Regions from separate parts of the Anoxybacillus sp. FSL W8-0382 genome, predicted to be linked through region 1. Evidence: riboswitches for the same ligand, from Rfam matches in the RefSeq annotation. Region 1 holds a riboswitch; each other region holds the start of a gene.
The links. A riboswitch is a leader RNA that binds a small molecule or an ion and turns the genes downstream of it on or off. The one in region 1 is predicted to bind cobalamin.
Positions count from the first base shown of each region.

Region 2: another riboswitch for cobalamin. It lies ahead of NSS60_RS11595 ((2Fe-2S) ferredoxin domain-containing protein); the one in region 1 lies ahead of NSS60_RS05975 (hypothetical protein).
Region 3: another riboswitch for cobalamin. It lies ahead of NSS60_RS02640 (ribonucleoside-diphosphate reductase subunit alpha); the one in region 1 lies ahead of NSS60_RS05975 (hypothetical protein).

Region 1 is NZ_JBBOPX010000001.1:1,125,412-1,130,979, reverse strand. It holds gene NSS60_RS05985 (FecCD family ABC transporter permease) at 1-372, opposite strand, end outside; gene NSS60_RS05980 (ABC transporter substrate-binding protein) at 338-1,294, opposite strand; gene NSS60_RS05975 (hypothetical protein) at 1,786-2,637, opposite strand; cobalamin riboswitch at 2,755-2,946, opposite strand; gene NSS60_RS05970 (ATP-binding protein) at 3,014-4,777, opposite strand; gene NSS60_RS05965 (response regulator transcription factor) at 4,774-5,490, opposite strand.
Region 2 is NZ_JBBOPX010000001.1:2,194,763-2,200,330, forward strand. It holds gene NSS60_RS11575 (energy-coupling factor ABC transporter ATP-binding protein) at 1-525, opposite strand, end outside; gene NSS60_RS11580 (CbiQ family ECF transporter T component) at 509-1,219, opposite strand; gene NSS60_RS11585 (energy-coupling factor ABC transporter substrate-binding protein) at 1,212-1,481, opposite strand; gene NSS60_RS11590 (energy-coupling factor ABC transporter permease) at 1,478-2,230, opposite strand; gene NSS60_RS11595 ((2Fe-2S) ferredoxin domain-containing protein) at 2,227-2,592, opposite strand; cobalamin riboswitch at 2,730-2,910, opposite strand; gene NSS60_RS11600 (IucA/IucC family C-terminal-domain containing protein) at 3,038-3,640, opposite strand; gene NSS60_RS11605 (ABC transporter ATP-binding protein) at 3,640-4,452, opposite strand; gene NSS60_RS11610 (FecCD family ABC transporter permease) at 4,471-5,523, opposite strand; gene NSS60_RS11615 (FecCD family ABC transporter permease) at 5,520-5,568, opposite strand, start outside.
Region 3 is NZ_JBBOPX010000001.1:480,356-485,923, reverse strand. It holds gene yidD (membrane protein insertion efficiency factor YidD) at 1-80, shown strand, start outside; gene NSS60_RS02645 (metal ABC transporter substrate-binding protein) at 290-1,261, shown strand; cobalamin riboswitch at 1,474-1,675, shown strand; gene NSS60_RS02640 (ribonucleoside-diphosphate reductase subunit alpha) at 1,786-4,065, shown strand; gene NSS60_RS02635 (flavodoxin domain-containing protein) at 4,455-4,946, shown strand; gene NSS60_RS02630 (ribonucleotide-diphosphate reductase subunit beta) at 4,900-5,568, shown strand, end outside.

The DNA.
Region 1 (5,568 bases):
AAACGACAAATGAAGTTGAAAAAAGAAGACGAGTACCGCTCCGACAGCAGCGCCAGATGATACTCCAATCGTATACGGATCAGCTAAAACGTTTTTTAAAAGCCCTTGGAACGCTACACCAGCAAGTGCTAAGGACGCCCCAATCAAAAAGGCGAGCACTACTCTCGGCACACGAATCGCAATAATAATTTGCGAAATGGTGGCGGGAACGTCCATCGGTGTATGAAACAAATGATGCGACAACGTGTCCCATATAGAAGAAAAGGGAATCGATTGTGATCCAATCGATATCCCTAATAATAGTGCAACGATTGCAATGATGGATGCAGTCATATAGTTATTTAAAAATGTCTGGATAAACGACTTTGGCAATTTCTTCGACCCCTTCAGCTAAACGTGATCCTGGACGAGAAACTAAATCTGAGTTCACATCATATACTCGCTTATTTTTGACAGCCGGAACGTCTTTCCATGCTGGGCGAGCGAGCACTTGCTCAACTGCGTTCGGCGTGTAATAACCGTACGTCGTAATAATGACATCCGGGTTTAACGCCACTGCATCTTCTTCCGTAAACATCGGCCATCCTTCTTGATCACCTGCCGCATTTTTCGCATGAATGATCGTTAACATCTCATCCATAAATGTTCCTTTTCCAGCTGTATAAATTTCTGGTGCAGGCGAGACTTCGATCCAAACGGTTGCTTCTTCTTTCACCTCTTTTGCTTTTTCAGCAATGGCATCGATTTTTTGCTTCATTTGTTTCACAACGTCCGATGCTTCTTTCGTTTTCCCTGTCGCTTTACCGATTAGTTCAATGGAAGCATACACGTCATTCAACGATGTAGCATTTGGCACAACAATGACTGTAATGCCCGCATCTTTCAATTGTTTCAATCCTTCTTCAGAGTTATGTGCACTTGACGCGTGTGCAAGCACAACGTCCGGCTGAAGCGCGATAATTTTTTCAACATTAAACTCCATGCCGCCGATTTTTTCTTTATTTTTCACATCTTCCGGATAGTTATCAAAATCGCTTACACCAACGATTTTGTCACCAAGTCCTAACGCATACGCAATTTCTGTATTGCTCGGGATAAGCGAAACAATTTTTTCCGGTTCTTTTTCAATCGTGACATCACCAACCGCATCTTTTATGGTGACTGGAAATGCGGCTTGTTCCGTTTTCGCTTCTTGCTTCGTCTCTTTTGCTGGCTCTGCGTTATTCGCGCACGCTGCTAATCCGAGCGTCAGCACGAGCACCAAAAGCCATACATACTGTTTCCATTTTTTCATCGTTTTTCCCCCTATAATTTCATAAAAAATTGCACTTCATTTTCCATAGCATCTACTGCTAATGTTTCTCATGAAAGAGAAGCATTATATACTTATTCAAAGGATTGTTACAAGTACATGTTGTAATAACGAGCCTCGTTACTACAACATTTTATTTATTTTCATAACTATTTTGTCATACAAGTTAATATATCGTCTCTTTATAAAAATAAGTATTGGTATTAGAATTAACTGAATAACGCTAATCGTAATTCCCGCCTTGAAAAAATTATTGAGCATAAAATAATCTGTATTCCATTTTAAAACAACGAACGAAAATACACCCAAGCAAATAGCTGAGAAAAAAAGTCCAAGTTCATAAGACATATATTTATTTTTAAAATAGTGAATGATACGGTTTACAACAATTGATGCCAAAAAAACATACAGTATTGTTAAAGTAACACTTTCTATAGCTTTCATATAGAGAATCATCCTTTTTTAAAAGAAAACTAGATTTTTCTATACGCGTTCCTTGCATCTATATACGTTTGAGCATAGTCGTAGATTGCATATAATGTACCAATTATCGGAATCCCTTTCCCCATCTTTTTAGCTATTGTCTTGATCAAAGTAAAGTTTAAAACTTGTCCTAATCGTACAGCTTCAATTACTGCATCTGCTATACCTATCACACCTCCGATTAGAGTCAGTTCAATTTCTTTTTGTCTAAGAGAGTCAGCGTACACTTGAAACACCTTGAAATTACCATTACTACTTTTGGTGTTTTTATAGTATGGGTCATTCCCAGCCATTATGGCACGAGCACTTCCATTTGAAAATACTTCGTATCTCGTATCAGTTAGATAAGAACCTCCTTTTTCTGATATATACCAATAAGAATTTGTATTAAACGCATTGGCAACACGTAAGGACTGTTTGGATTTAATATATTCTGAATTTCTACTTTCCTTAAGCTCCTCATTATTACTTAAATTTATAATTATTTCTTCATCAATCCCATTTCCTACAGAGTGAACAGCTAAACTACTGCCATTTAACTCTTTTATTTGTTGTACATACTCCTCTATTAGAATCTTTTCATCATCTTTAATTTCGTATTTTTTTATATTGACTTCTATAGTTCCACCTACTGTCTCTGATTCCTCTACATACTCATAAAATCTCTCGTTTTCTTGAACCTGATAAACTATTAAATTATCTTTATTCTCTACAATTTGAACAGAAGTTAAACTCTCATTTTCTACATAATCCGTCTGTGCTACAACATAATTAACCTTTATATTCATAGAAATTGTTGCAAACAAGATCATACAAATGATTCCTATCGAAAGTTTATTCATTCATCTCGCCCCTTTTATGTATGTCAAATAAAAAGCTCATCCCAAATGGAATGAGCTGGAAACAACAAAAGAAAACCGTCACCTTTGTCGTTTCGACGTCTCACTCCCCGAAGACGCGAATGACGATGCAAAAAGGCAGGTCTACTGACTTATGCGTCATCCTACTTTGAAGCCTTCCCATACGAATTGTACAGTGGCGTCCTTCATTTCGTCAGCATTTACAGTTGCGGGGACAGTTCTGGACTTGCACCAGATTCCCTATTAAGTCTACTAGGTTTCCCATTCGACACCTTTTTGCAACGAACGTATACAATTGTCGAACAATTTTTACGTCTCTATCATAGCCGAAAACGTCGCTTATGACAACAAAAATTTTCTATTTCAATGGAAGTGTAAATGTAAACGTCGTTCCTTCGCCGAGCTTACTATGAACGGCGATCGTTCCTTTATGCGCCTCAACGATGTTTTTCGCAATCGCAAGACCTAATCCTGTGCCAGAGCGACCGCGTGTACGTGCTTTATCCGCTTTGTAAAAGCGCTCAAACACGAACGGCAAATCTTCTTCAGCAATGCCAGAGCCTGAGTCTCGAACAGAAATGCGCACCGCCTCTTCGTCCCCATCGACTATGACACGAACTTCCCCACCGTCATCTGTGTGACGAAGAGCATTATCAATTAAATTCGTCAGCACTTGTTCGATACGGTCAGGGTCAAACAACACGACAAATTCTTCATTTATGTCCACGAGCAAGCGAACTCCTTTTTCTTTCGCTAACGCTTGAAACTTATGAATGATGCGCTCGGTGTATGAACGAAGCGGCACGCGCTCTTTATGAAGCGTTAAATGTCCTGCTTCCATACGCGCTAAATCAAGCAAGTCGTTAACGAGGCGACCCATGCGCAACGATTCATCATAAATGACTTTTGCCAATTCTTTTTTTTCTTCATCTGTCGCCGCGATGTCGTCGACAATGGCTTCACTATACCCTTGCAACATGGCGATTGGCGTTCGCAACTCATGCGAGACGTTGGCGATAAAATCTTTGCGCAACTTATCGAGCCGACGCTCTTCCGTCATATCTCGAAGCACTGCAACCGCCCCGCGAATCACTTTGCCATTGTACAACGGCGTCATAACAATGACCCAATTGCGACCTTGTAAAGCAATTTCTGCTGCTTGTTCTTTCTCTTCCGCCACCGCTTTCGTAAACAATTCATTCACTTGCGGAGGAAGCGGCGATAAATCGTCGCGCTGCCCTTGTTCGTAGTACCATGCTTGTAAAAATCGGTCGGCAGGTGGGTTTGTAATAAGCACTTCGCCATTGCGATTGAGCGTAATGACGCCATCCGCCATGCTGCTTAAAATGCTCGCTAGTTGTTCTTTTTCTTGATTTAACGCATTAATGTGAAATTGCAATTGCCGACCCATCTGGTTAAACGCCATAGCCAGTTCCCCAATTTCATCATGGGTGACGATCGGCACTTTGGAATCGAATTTCCCGCGCGCCATTTCAAACGCGACTTGTCTCATTTTTCTAAGCGGTGCCGTAATTCTTGTCGATAAGAAAAAGGCAAATACCGTCGTTAACACAATAGCAATAAATGCAGCAAGAAAAATAAACTTCGTCGTTTGTTTTGTCGTTTCTTCTACAGCTTTTAGCGATTGATATACAAACACAGCACCGTTTCCATCAGATGTGCGAAGCGGCACACCAACAATAAACAACTCGTTATAAACCCGATTTCGCATCGTTTCGTTTGGCATCATCGCCCGTTTCACTACTTTCTTTCCATCAAATACGCGCGACAACTGCTTATCTTGTTGAACAAACGAAAGCGGCAAATCAACGAGCTGTTCATTCGGTGAGTACCAATAATGACGATCGTCAATAATAATCATTAGTCTGGATACATCATCAACCATCGTCCATGCAATTGAGCGAGCAAACTGCTCATCATGCTCGGCGACGACGCGGGCAACTTTTACTGCTTGTTGAGTGAGTTGCTCTCCCGTTTTTTCAAAATAATATTTTTCAAAAAAACTTAGCAACAAAACGGTTAAAATAAAGAGGACGAAAGCAACAAGCAATAAAATTGTCAGCCACAATTTGCCGACTACACTACGCCATAGTGCCATCATTCATTCACGACCTCAAATTTGTACCCAACGCCCCAAACGGTGACGATCATTTTCGCTGCTGCTGGCGATACTTTATTTAACTTTTCGCGCAACCGTTTGACATGCGTATCAACTGTTCGTAAATCACCAAAAAATTCGTAATGCCATACTTCTTTTAACAATTGCTCGCGATCAAACACTTTATCTGGTGACTTCGCTAAAAAATGAAGCAACTCGTACTCTTTCGGAGTTAAGCTCACTTCATGCCCATCTGCTGTCACCCGATGCGCATCATGGTCAATTGTTAAATGAGGAAATACGAGCACATCTCGTGTTGTCGTATCCGTTGTTACATATGGAGAGTTCGCTGTACGGCGAAGCAGCGCTTTCACGCGGAGCACCACTTCACGCGGGCTAAACGGCTTAACGATATAATCGTCCGTTCCTGCTTCAAATCCTTGCACGCGATTAGCTTCCTCTCCCTTCGCTGTTAACATAATGACGGGTGTCGCTTTTTTCTCACGCAACTGTTTGCACACTTCAATACCGTCTTTTCCAGGTAACATAAGGTCAAGCAAAATCAAGTCATAATCATTGTCAAGCGCTAATGCTAGCGCTTCTTCACCGTTTTCTGCTTCATCGATCATATATTGCTCACGTTCTAAATACATACGAAGCAAACGACGAATGCGCTCTTCGTCATCGACAACTAAAATTTTAATTTCCTTCCCCATGATGTCATTCCCTCCTCGTTCACTATTGTACAAAACTGCCATACTTTTTTCTACTCATCATAAAAAAAACGCCTTCTT
Region 2 (5,568 bases), 1.1 Mb from region 1:
CGTACCTGCTTCGTGCCACTCATTTAGTTTCATGATAAGGCGCTCGCTCTGTGCAGCATCTAAATAAGCAGCTGGCTCATCGACAATAAGCAACTCCGGTTGAGAGGCCATCGCTACAGCGAGCGACAACCACTTTTTTTGTCCGAGACTGAGATGATGAATGGGCACGTCTCGCCATTCAGCAAGCGAAAATGTTTTTATCGCTCGTTCGATCCGTTCGCTATTCCCTTGCAAACTAAGCGCAAGCTCTTCCTCAATCGTTGGTGCTAAAAATTGATGTTCTGGATTTTGAAAAACGACGCCGACATGTTGACGTAAATGTTCCTTTACACGTTTTCCTTCCCAATACACCTCCCCTTTTGTTGGGCGATAAATGCCGTTTGTATGAAGCAACCATGTTGTTTTTCCACAACCGTTTTTTCCGATCAACGCATATTTTTTTCCGCGTTCGATCGTAAGTGATACTCCTTTTAAGACGTGCGCACCGTTTCGATACGTATAGTGAACATCATGAAACTGCAACATATAATCCCTCCACGATGAGTAAAACAACGATGCCAAGCGATGCTTCAATGACATACCTTTTTGGCAATTGCTCGTCCGTGCACCGCGGAACTGTAAAAGAGACGTGGCGCGCTCGTTGCGCAATGACCATCGCCTCATATTGATGCAATGTGTGGCGTAACAATTGTGCAACGGCAAGTGAAGCGATCCGCCAATTTCGTTCTCCTTGTCTCACGCGCACCGTAACAAACAGCTCCCTTGCTGCCTTTTCCAACATGAAAATGAAACGATACGTTAACAATAGAAGCTCTATTAGTACACGCGGGATGCGCAATGTTTGTAGTGCGCATGCCAAGCGAAAAAATGGCGTTGTTGCGGCAAGAAAAAAGAGAACGAGCGAGCATGTAAACGCTCGTAACCAAATCGTACCTACATATGAAACGTCCACAACAGCACCATCAAGTGAAAAAAGGAGCGGTGCGCTACTCCAAAGAATAACGAGCGCCATAAGCAAACAAACACGCAAACAAACATGCCATGGTAAGCGTGCATAAACAATAAGCCAAGTAAGCATCCATCCAACAATGAAAAAACGACCAGCATTCGTTCCAATCATCGCCCATATAAGCAAAATAAATGAAAATGTCAGTTTAAATGTCGCCCGAAGTTTCGAAAGCTGATTGCGATACGCCCATTCGTCAAGCCAGCTAACCATTTCGTTTTCGCCCTCTATATAAACCGATAATGTAGCCAATCACTCCCGCTCCAATTGCCGCCTGCAATGAAAATAGCAACGTTTCTACTTCCCCGCCGGGCGGTTCAAAAAACACATCGAACCACGGTTCATAATTGGGCGCAAGTTGTTGAATCATCTCCTCCGCAAGCGCATCCGCCCCAGCAAACTCCGTATGTTTTACAACGACGAGCGGCAAAACGATCAAAAGTGCGGCAAGGAAAAGCAATAGTCGATTGTTCATTTAGCAGACGCCCCTTTCTGTTGCAATATACTTAATTCTTGTTTCGTGTACGTATGTAAAAAATTCCATACAACAACAGTCAGAAGCCCTTCGGTAATTGCAAGCGGTATTTGAGTGACAGCAAAAATGGAAGCAAACTTTAAGAACGCCCCCCATACCCCGCCTGTTGCGTCTGGAAATGCCAGCGCAAGTTGTATCGATGTCATCACATACGTAGCTAAATTGGCAAACATCGCCGCCACAAAAACAGAAAGGCGCATCGAAATGCGAAGCTTTTGGCATGCAACAAACGACACGTACGCTACAAACGGACCGATAACCGCCATCGAAAACGCATTTGCACCGAGCGTTGTCAATCCACCATGCGCAAGCAATAATGCTTGAAACATTAACACAGCCGTACCGATGACCGTCATGACGAACGGCCCAAATAACAGCGCACCGAGGCCTGTCCCTGTCGGATGCGAGCTGCTTCCTGTGACAGATGGAATTTTTAAAGCGGAAAGAACGAATGTAAATGCGGTCGCTAGCGCAAGCAACATTTTCATTTCCGGCTGTTGTTTTACGATGCGCGTCATCGTCCGTAAACCGACGAAGAAAAATGGCAAAAATAACAACCACCAAACGAGCGCCCAATGCCAAGGTAAAAATCCTTCCATAATGTGCATCGCATATACTGAAGGTGAAAGCGCAAATAAAACGTAGACAGTCAAGCATGTACAAACGATCCACCATGCGTTTCGCTTCATTTTTCTTTCCCCCTTGTCGCAACGCTATGTTCGGGCATAACAAATCCTGTATGTTCATACGTATACGTGACGTAATCGCGCAATATGTTCCCGTCACGTACATGATTGCGTACAATGTCTCTCCCTATTTGTTCATCAATCGTACGATACCAAACACCTTCTGGATAAACGATGACGACACATGCATCTTCGCAGCGACCGTTGCATCGTGTACGCGTCGTATGAACGCGCCCATGTAACTGCAACCGATCAATTTCATCGCGAATCGCTTGCGTCACCTCTTCCCCTCCTTTTCTCATGCAGCTTCCTCCGTTGCAAATAAGCACGTGATGTGTCGTTCCTTGTAAATTCCATGTTGCCATATATGTCGCCCCTTTTTTCAAAATAAAAAAGCACCTCTAGGTAGAGGTGCAGAAAAAACGAAAGATTCAAACAATCATATATTCACAACCGTTGCTTTCCATCGTCTCCGCACGTCCACCTATATTCCCGTAGGCAGCCGACGTATCGCAAGCAGGCAGGTCTCCTGGCTTAGGTTCATCATTTCGTTGCGCCTTCCCAAAAATCAGTGGCATATTGCAACGAAACTCCCCATCACAGTGGCGGGTACCGCGACGGCTTTGCACCGTTCTTCCCTTTTAAGCATACGGACGTATGCACCGTACTTGCTCATCGTATATATTTTTTCAAAGAGCGTGAATGTTAAGAATATAATACACCATTTTTTTCTTCTCGCCTAGCCTGTTTATAAAAAAGAGTCAGTCAAGACTTTGTGGAGAACATTTTTTCGGTTCACTACGGGTGTTGTCAATCACTAGTTATAGAACCATTTGCGTCATAAACAAGGAAATAAAAATCATCGCGCAGCCGGTCGGCGACCGGAGCAAGCGACTCATCCTCAAGCCAACGTTCATATACCCAGTACACATAAATCGAGACATTTTCCCATAAGATGAGCGGCGATACACGCGTCAGGCGCCGCAACCGGACGATGAGCGGAGCGAACAAGCCGGCGAACACGTCGCGAACGGCCTGCTCGCGCCAACCGCTGCGCTCAATGCCACACATCTCCGCTTCCGGCGGCGCAAGGCGAAAGCGCGGCATCCACATTTCCCCTTCGCCGTCCGTATCAAGCCAAATTCGCTCAGGATCGAGCACAAGCCGCTTGTTCCACACCGACATGGCGTATAAGGCCATCGGCGCCAAAAAGCTTAGGCGCTTGACGAGCATCGAAACGGCAACCGCGTCATTTGCCGCCCCCATCTCGGCGCGGACGTGCGCCACATACTTCGCGAGCTGCCCGTCATCATTCAGCAGCCGGGCCAACAACATCGATGACGAGACATCAGCAGCTTCGCTTGAAAAACGGTACGTTTCCAACGTTTTCATTTCGTCTTCACGCAATCTCATCACGATACGCCTTCTTTCTGTAAAATTCTCCGTCCTTTCCCATACGGAATGCAAAGCGGGGTGCCAAAGATCGGATCGTACGTGATTTGGCAATCCATTTGGAACACATCTTTCACGAGCTGGCGGGAAATAACATCCTCCGGCTTTCCTTCGGCATACACCGTTTTATCGCGAATGGCGACGAGATGATGGGCGTAACGGCACGCTAAATTCAAATCGTGAAGCACCATGACGATCGTCCGCTGTTCTGTTGCATTGAGTTCGAACAATAAATCCAAAATATCAATTTGATGCGCCAAATCTAAGTAAGTGGTCGGCTCGTCAAGCAAGATGATGTCTGTTTCTTGCGCTAATGTCATGGCAATCCATGCGCGCTGGCGCTGGCCGCCGGACAGCGAATCAACCGGCCGCTCGGCAAGCTCTGTCAGTCCTGTTGCTGACAAAGCGCGCGCAACGGCGCGCTCATCTTCGTCGCTCCATTGCTTGAGCCACGTTTGATATGGGTAACGCCCTTGCTTGACGAGCTGAAGGACCGTCAATCCTTCCGGAGCCACAGGCGACTGCGGCAAAATGGCCAAACGGCGGGCGATTTCCTTGGTCGGCTGCTTGGCAATCTCTTTTCCATCAAGCAAGACAGCGCCGCCTGCCGGCTTCAACAGACGAGCCAAGGCGCGCAGCAACGTCGACTTGCCGCAGCCGTTCGCGCCGATGAACACCGTGATTTTCCCTTTTGGAATCGTCAAGTTCAACCGATCGATAATGAGCGCATCCCCGTACGACAATGTCAATTCTTTCGCCTGCAGCGCGTGCATGTTTGCCCCCTCCTTCATTTATGGTTTCCGGGTTCGGTACAACAAATAAATAAAATATGGCGCACCAAGTGCGGCCGTAAATACGCCGGCCGGGATTTCCGTCGGCGCCAAAAGCATCCGCCCGGCGAGATCCGCCCCCATGACGAGCACGCCGCCTAACAGCGCTGCCGTCGGAAGCAGCGCACCAAACGCCGAACCAACAAGCCGGCGTGCCATATGCGGCGCCATCAGCCCGACAAAGCCGATGCCACCGGCGAAAGCGACCGCGCCGCCGGTGAGCGCGGTGCTAAGCAAAACAAGTCCTAGCCGTTGCCGTTCGACCGCGCCGCCAAGCCCAATCGCCAGCTCATCGCCCAGCTCCTGCACATTGACATGCCGCGCGGCCAATATCGCCACAAGGAGCAGTCCGATGACCCATGGCGCCATGAGCGAAACGTGCTGCCAAGAAGCTCCATACACACTGCCCGTAATCCACACGTTTGCCTGGCTCGCCCGATAGATGGGTCCTGTGATCATCAACAGTGTCGTCAACGCCTGCATGAGCGCAGAAACGCCGATGCCGACAAGCACGAGCCGAAGCGGGGCGAGGCCGTTTTTCCACGCCAGCATATATACGAGCCAAGCAGCGGTCGCTGCGCCGAGAAAGGCGGCAAGCGGCAGCCAGTGGATGCTGACGGTCAAAGAGTTGTTTTCATCGCTAAATAGCGCCAAAAAGCCAACGACCGCGGCCGCCGCTCCGCCGGTGATGCCGAGCACATCCGGCGAAGCGAGCGGATTGCGCACCATTCCTTGCAAAATGGCACCCGCGGCAGCCAGCGCCATTCCGGCCAACCAAGCGACAAGCACACGCGGCAGGCGGAACGTCACAATCACCGTCTGATGAATTTCCTCTCCGTATCCGAACAGCGCGGCAGCGGCCTCAAGCGGGGACATGCGCATTTCGCCGCTGCCAATGCTGATCAGGAAAAGTAAGACGGCCGCTGCTATGAGCGCGGCGAGCACCGCAACAGCTTTTTTGTCATAGAAAAACGAGATGTGTTTTCCCATTCGGACCGTGATGTATTTTTTCATTTTGCGGCGATCCCCCTGCGGGCAATGTAGATGAAAAATGGAACG
Region 3 (5,568 bases), 650 kb from region 1:
TAACAATCAAACGCATTTTAAAATGCCATCCATTTCATCCAGGTGGATTTGATCCTGTTCCAGAGAAAGAGCAAAAATAGTTGCCCTTTCTCTTTTTTTCGATATGATAAACAATGTAAATCGTAATAATTACGTTTGAAGATTGGTCTACTTTTGTCGATCCACTCCCACCATTTGTTTCTGTTTCATAGTTTTCAAATCGTAACGATTACGATATAATAAAACAGGAGTGAGAAAGATGTTATTTGACGATCAGAAACATCTTTCTTTATTTGGAAGGAGGAAGAAGATGAAGGTAAAAACCATTTTATCCATTATACTTACGAGCACACTGCTATTGTTTGGATGCTCGCAACAAGAACAGACGAATGAATCGAAGAATGAGGAAAAAAACGATCAACTTATCGTTTATACAACTGTATACCCTCTTCAAGACTTTACTGAAAAAATTGGCGGTGAGCACGTTCAAGTGGAAAGCGTATACCCTCCTGGCGTTGATGTGCACACATACGAACCGACGGCAAAAACGATGCAACAAATCGCAGATGCTGACGCTTTCATTTACATCGGTCAAGGAATGGAAGGATTTGTTGATCGCGTTGTCGAAACGCTAGAGAATGAACACGTCAAGTTCGTGGAAGCAACAGCTGGGACGGAATTTCTTCCAGCCAACGATACTCATGGAGACGAACATGCTCATGAAGATGAACACGCCCATGAAGATGAGCATGAGCACGGTGATGTAGATCCTCATGTCTGGTTAGATCCGATATATTCAATCCAAATGGCTGAAACGATTAAACAAACGTTAACGGAACTAAAACCTGAGGCAAAAAATGATTTTGAACAAAACTTTGCTTCGTTAAAACAGCAGCTTGAACAGCTCGATAGCCAGTTCCAACAATTGATAAAAGGCGCGAAAAGAAAAGAAATTCTTGTCGCTCATGCGGCTTACGGCTATTGGGAGAAACGATATGGCTTAAAACAAATAAGCGTGACTGGGCTATCGCCAACAAACGAACCGTCACAAAAGCAGCTTGCTTCGATTATTCAAATCGCCAAAGACCATGACATACACTATATCTTTTTTGAGCAAAACGTAACATCGAAAATTGCTGAAGTTGTGAAAAACGAAATCGGAGCTGATGTACTTATCCTTCACAACTTAGAAGCGCGCACAAACGATGATATTGCAAACAACAAAGACTACTTCGCAATTATGAATGACAACATCTCTGCACTAAAAAAAGCTCTACAATAAGCGATCATAACGGTCGCTTATTTTTTGTATATTTTTCCCATTCCAAATCAAACTATGAAACGACATTGTATGGAAAGGGATGAAAGATCGTCGCTATGTAGCAAAGGATGAAAAATAACGATTGCAAATGTTGAGATTTTTCGCTATAGTTTTAAACGTAAACCTTTTTCGTACAATATATTGTGATAATCGTACGAAATAATAACTATATATTGAAACCGACAAGTGAAGGTGTCCAAACGGACTTAATAGGGAATCTGGTGCGAATCCAGAACTGTCCCCGCAACTGTGTGCGCAGACGAAATGGAAATAACACCACTGTATATGTCAGCTATTTATGGCGCATATATGGGAAGGAATCCAAAGTAGGAAGAAGCGCAAGTCAGGAGACCTGCCTTCCTTGTATCGTTTCATATTCTTCGGGGATTGAGAAGATGAAACGATGGTGAAAGCATGCCTTTTTCCATCGTTTCATCCGCTCAACGAGAGCGGATTTTTTTATTTTCTAGGGGAAGGGATGTTATATGGTGTACATAAAACAACAAACAGAAGTAAATGAAGAAACGATCCGCACATTATTGTTTCATATTTTCAAAGACTTTCCACACTTATCAAGCGCGCGATACATCGAGCGTACGATACGGTCGCTGACGTATACAAAATCATACGATGACATGATGAACAAACTCATTTTAAATGCACTTGACGAAATCACCGTAGAACAACCTGATTGGACGTTTGTCGCAGCACGCCTTTATTTACAACAGCTGTACAATGAAGCAGCAACCAATCGTGGCTATGATGTATCCGACACATACCACTACTTTTATGAGTTACAAACAATGCTCGTTGATCTCGGTATTTACGATCCGTTTGTACTTGAACGATATACGAAAGAAGAACTACAAGAAGCGGGGACATGGATCGATTCGAAAAAAGACGAGCAATTTACCTATATCGGATTACGCACACTCGTTGATCGTTATTTAGCGAAAGGATATGACGGAGAAATTTATGAGTTGCCACAAGAACGCTTTTTAACCATTGCTCTTACGCTGATGGTGAATGAGCCAAAAGAAAAACGAATGGAACTTGTTAAAGAAGCGTATTGGGCATTATCGAATCAATATATGACGGTGGCTACACCAACATACGCAAACGCAGGCAAATCTTATGGCCAATTATCGAGTTGCTTTATTGATACAGTTGATGACAGCTTAATCGGCATTTATGAATCGAATACAGACATCGCTCGCCTCTCCAAAGGCGGTGGGGGAATCGGCGTCTATTTAGGAAAAATTCGGGCACGCAACTCGGATATTAAAGGATTTAAAGGCGTATCGTCTGGTGTCATCCCATGGATGCGCCAATTAAACAATACCGCTGTATCGGTTGATCAGCTTGGTACGCGACAAGGAAGTATTGCCGTCTATTTAGACGTTTGGCATAAAGACATTTTCTCTTTCTTAGACGCAAAATTAAACAACGGCGATGAACGGCAAAAATGCCATGATTTATTTTATGGCGTATGCATCCCTGATTTATTTATGGAACAAGTCGAAAAGCGGGGCGATTGGTATTTATTTGACCCACATGAAGTGAAAAAAGTGATGGGGTGGAAAGATAAAGGTGGGAATCCGCTAGGTCTTGAAGATTTTTACGATGAAGAACGAGGACATGGCTCCTTCCGCGAAAAATACGAAGAATGTATCAACCATCCAGAGTTAAGTAAAGAACGTGTACCTGCCATTGAAATTATGAAGCGCATTTTAAAATCACAATTAGAAACGGGTACACCTTATATGTTTTATCGCGACGAAGCGAATCGCATGAATCCAAATAAACATGCGGGTATGATTTATTCTAGCAATTTATGTACGGAAATTATGCAAAATATGAGCGCGACTACCGTAACAAAAGAGTATACGCAAGATGGTGAAATCATTATTCATAAAAAGCCAGGCGACTTTGTCGTTTGTAACTTATCTAGCATTCATCTCGCTCGCGCCGTACAAGACGATGTACTAGAACGATTAATTCCGATTCAAGTGCGTATGCTTGATAACGTCATCGACTTAAACGAAAATCGCATTGAAGTGTTGCAAGCGGTGATGACAAATAAAAAATATCGGGCAATCGGTCTAGGTGCATTTTCATGGCATCACTTATTAGCGTTAAAAGGAATTAAGTGGAATAGTGAAGAAAGCGTTGATTTCGCTGACAAGCTATTTGAAAAAATCGCTTATTTAACGATTCAAGCAAGCATGGAATTGGCGAAAGAAAAAGGTGCATATCCGGCGTTTGCAGGTTCTGATTGGCATACAGGGAAATATTTTGAGCTTCGCGGTTATCATTCCCACGATGAGTTAGATTGGGATGAGTTAAAGCAACAAGTGATGAGACATGGGATACGTAATGGGTATCTCATGGCGCCTGCTCCAAACGCTTCGACATCCGTTTTAGCAAACGGAACGGCGTCATGCGATCCTGTCTTCAATCGCTTATATTTTGAAGAAAAGAAAAATTATAAAATTCCTGTTACCGTTCCTGATTTAAATGCCAAAACATTTTGGTTTTACGAAAATGCCTATGAAGTGGATCAAAAGATGAGCATTCGTCAAAATGCCGCTAGACAAAAACATGTCGATCAGTCGTTAAGTTTTAATCTTTACGTATACAACACGATTAAAGCGAAAGATCTTTTGGATTTACATTTAACGGCATGGAAAGAACGGTTAAAATCGACGTATTACGTTCGCAGCACTGCCGTAACGATTGAAGAATGCGACGTTTGCTCATCGTAGGAGGAAAAAGCGTCAACAACCCAATGACTAAAGTCATGGGCTTGCAACTCCCCAGAAGTGCAAGCGGATGTTATCCTCCTTCCTTCACTTGGGGTTGCATCAGGGCAGGTTGACAACTACCCAACGACGCAGGTCATGCCTGCATCGTTACCGATTCTCTCGGTGTGTCTGTTGGCAGTACTTGACTTCCACGCACAACAGACGGACCCACGCTCGATGTTTTACGGTTACAACGCTTCCTGTAACCAACTCCATACATCGAGTAGCAGTTATTGGAGTGCCTTTGTTAAACGGTTTTCTCCACGCCTTTATTATATCATACACAAAAGAAAGGGGGAACACGCATTCCTCCCCATGCTTGAAAGCAGGGGTTTCTTGCGTGATTAATCATGAACGTTCTCATTTGCTATACATCCAAAACGGGAAACACAAAAGAAGTCGCCTTGTTAATTGAAGAAGCTTTTCGCTCATACGGACATGCGGTGAAAACGATCGATATTGAACATATATTTGCGATCGAATCGCTCATTCATGAGGCGCATCTTCTTTTATTCGGTTCATATACGTGGGGAAATGGACAACTTCCAGATGAAATGAGAAAGCTACTTCGTTTTCTTATCAAAGAACGAAATCTTCCTTTGCCTCCTGTTGCGCTGTTTGGCACAGGGGATCAAATGTGGCCATACTATTGCCGTGCTGTCGATGAAATGGAGTACCATTTGCGAAAAGTGACGACGGTGCTCGGCACGCTAAAAATTGAACAATCACCACGCGGCCATCAACAACATTTACCGACTGTATTCGTACAACAGCTACTAGAGGAGGTTGACCGTTTTGTTATTGGCGAAAGTAAAATTGCTCGAGCCGTCGCATCCAAATAAGGCAACAAGCATTATAAACGGGAAAGCAAGCGGCATTTTAAACTGGAACGATATTAAATATAGCCATTTTTACGATATATACAGAATGTTGCTCAGCAACTTTTGGACGCCGTTTGAAATTAATATGTCGGATGATATTAAACAATGGCATGAGTTAAGTGGACGGGAACGGGATGCATTTTTACACATTATCGGCTTGCTTTCAATTTTAGATTCTGTTCAACCAAATTTTATTGGGGCGATGAAAGAATACATTACCGATCCGAGCGTCAAAGCAATTTTTTCGATTATCGAACAGCAAGAAGTCGTTCATAATCAATCGTACTCGTACGTTCTTGCTTCGATCGAAAAATTATCGGAGCAACATCGTGCGTTTGAAATGGCACGAACAAATCCGCACATTTATAAGCGAAATGAACACGTCATTCGCGTATATGAAGCATTTCGCGAGCAACCAACGGTAGAGACGTTTTGCCGCGCGCTCGTCGCTTCGCTCGTCTTAGAGGGGATTAATTTTTATTCTGGGTTTGCCTTTTTTTACAATTTGGCAAGAAACCAAAAAATGCTCAAAACATCAACGATGATTAGTTATATTAATAAAGATGAGCTATGCCATAGTTAC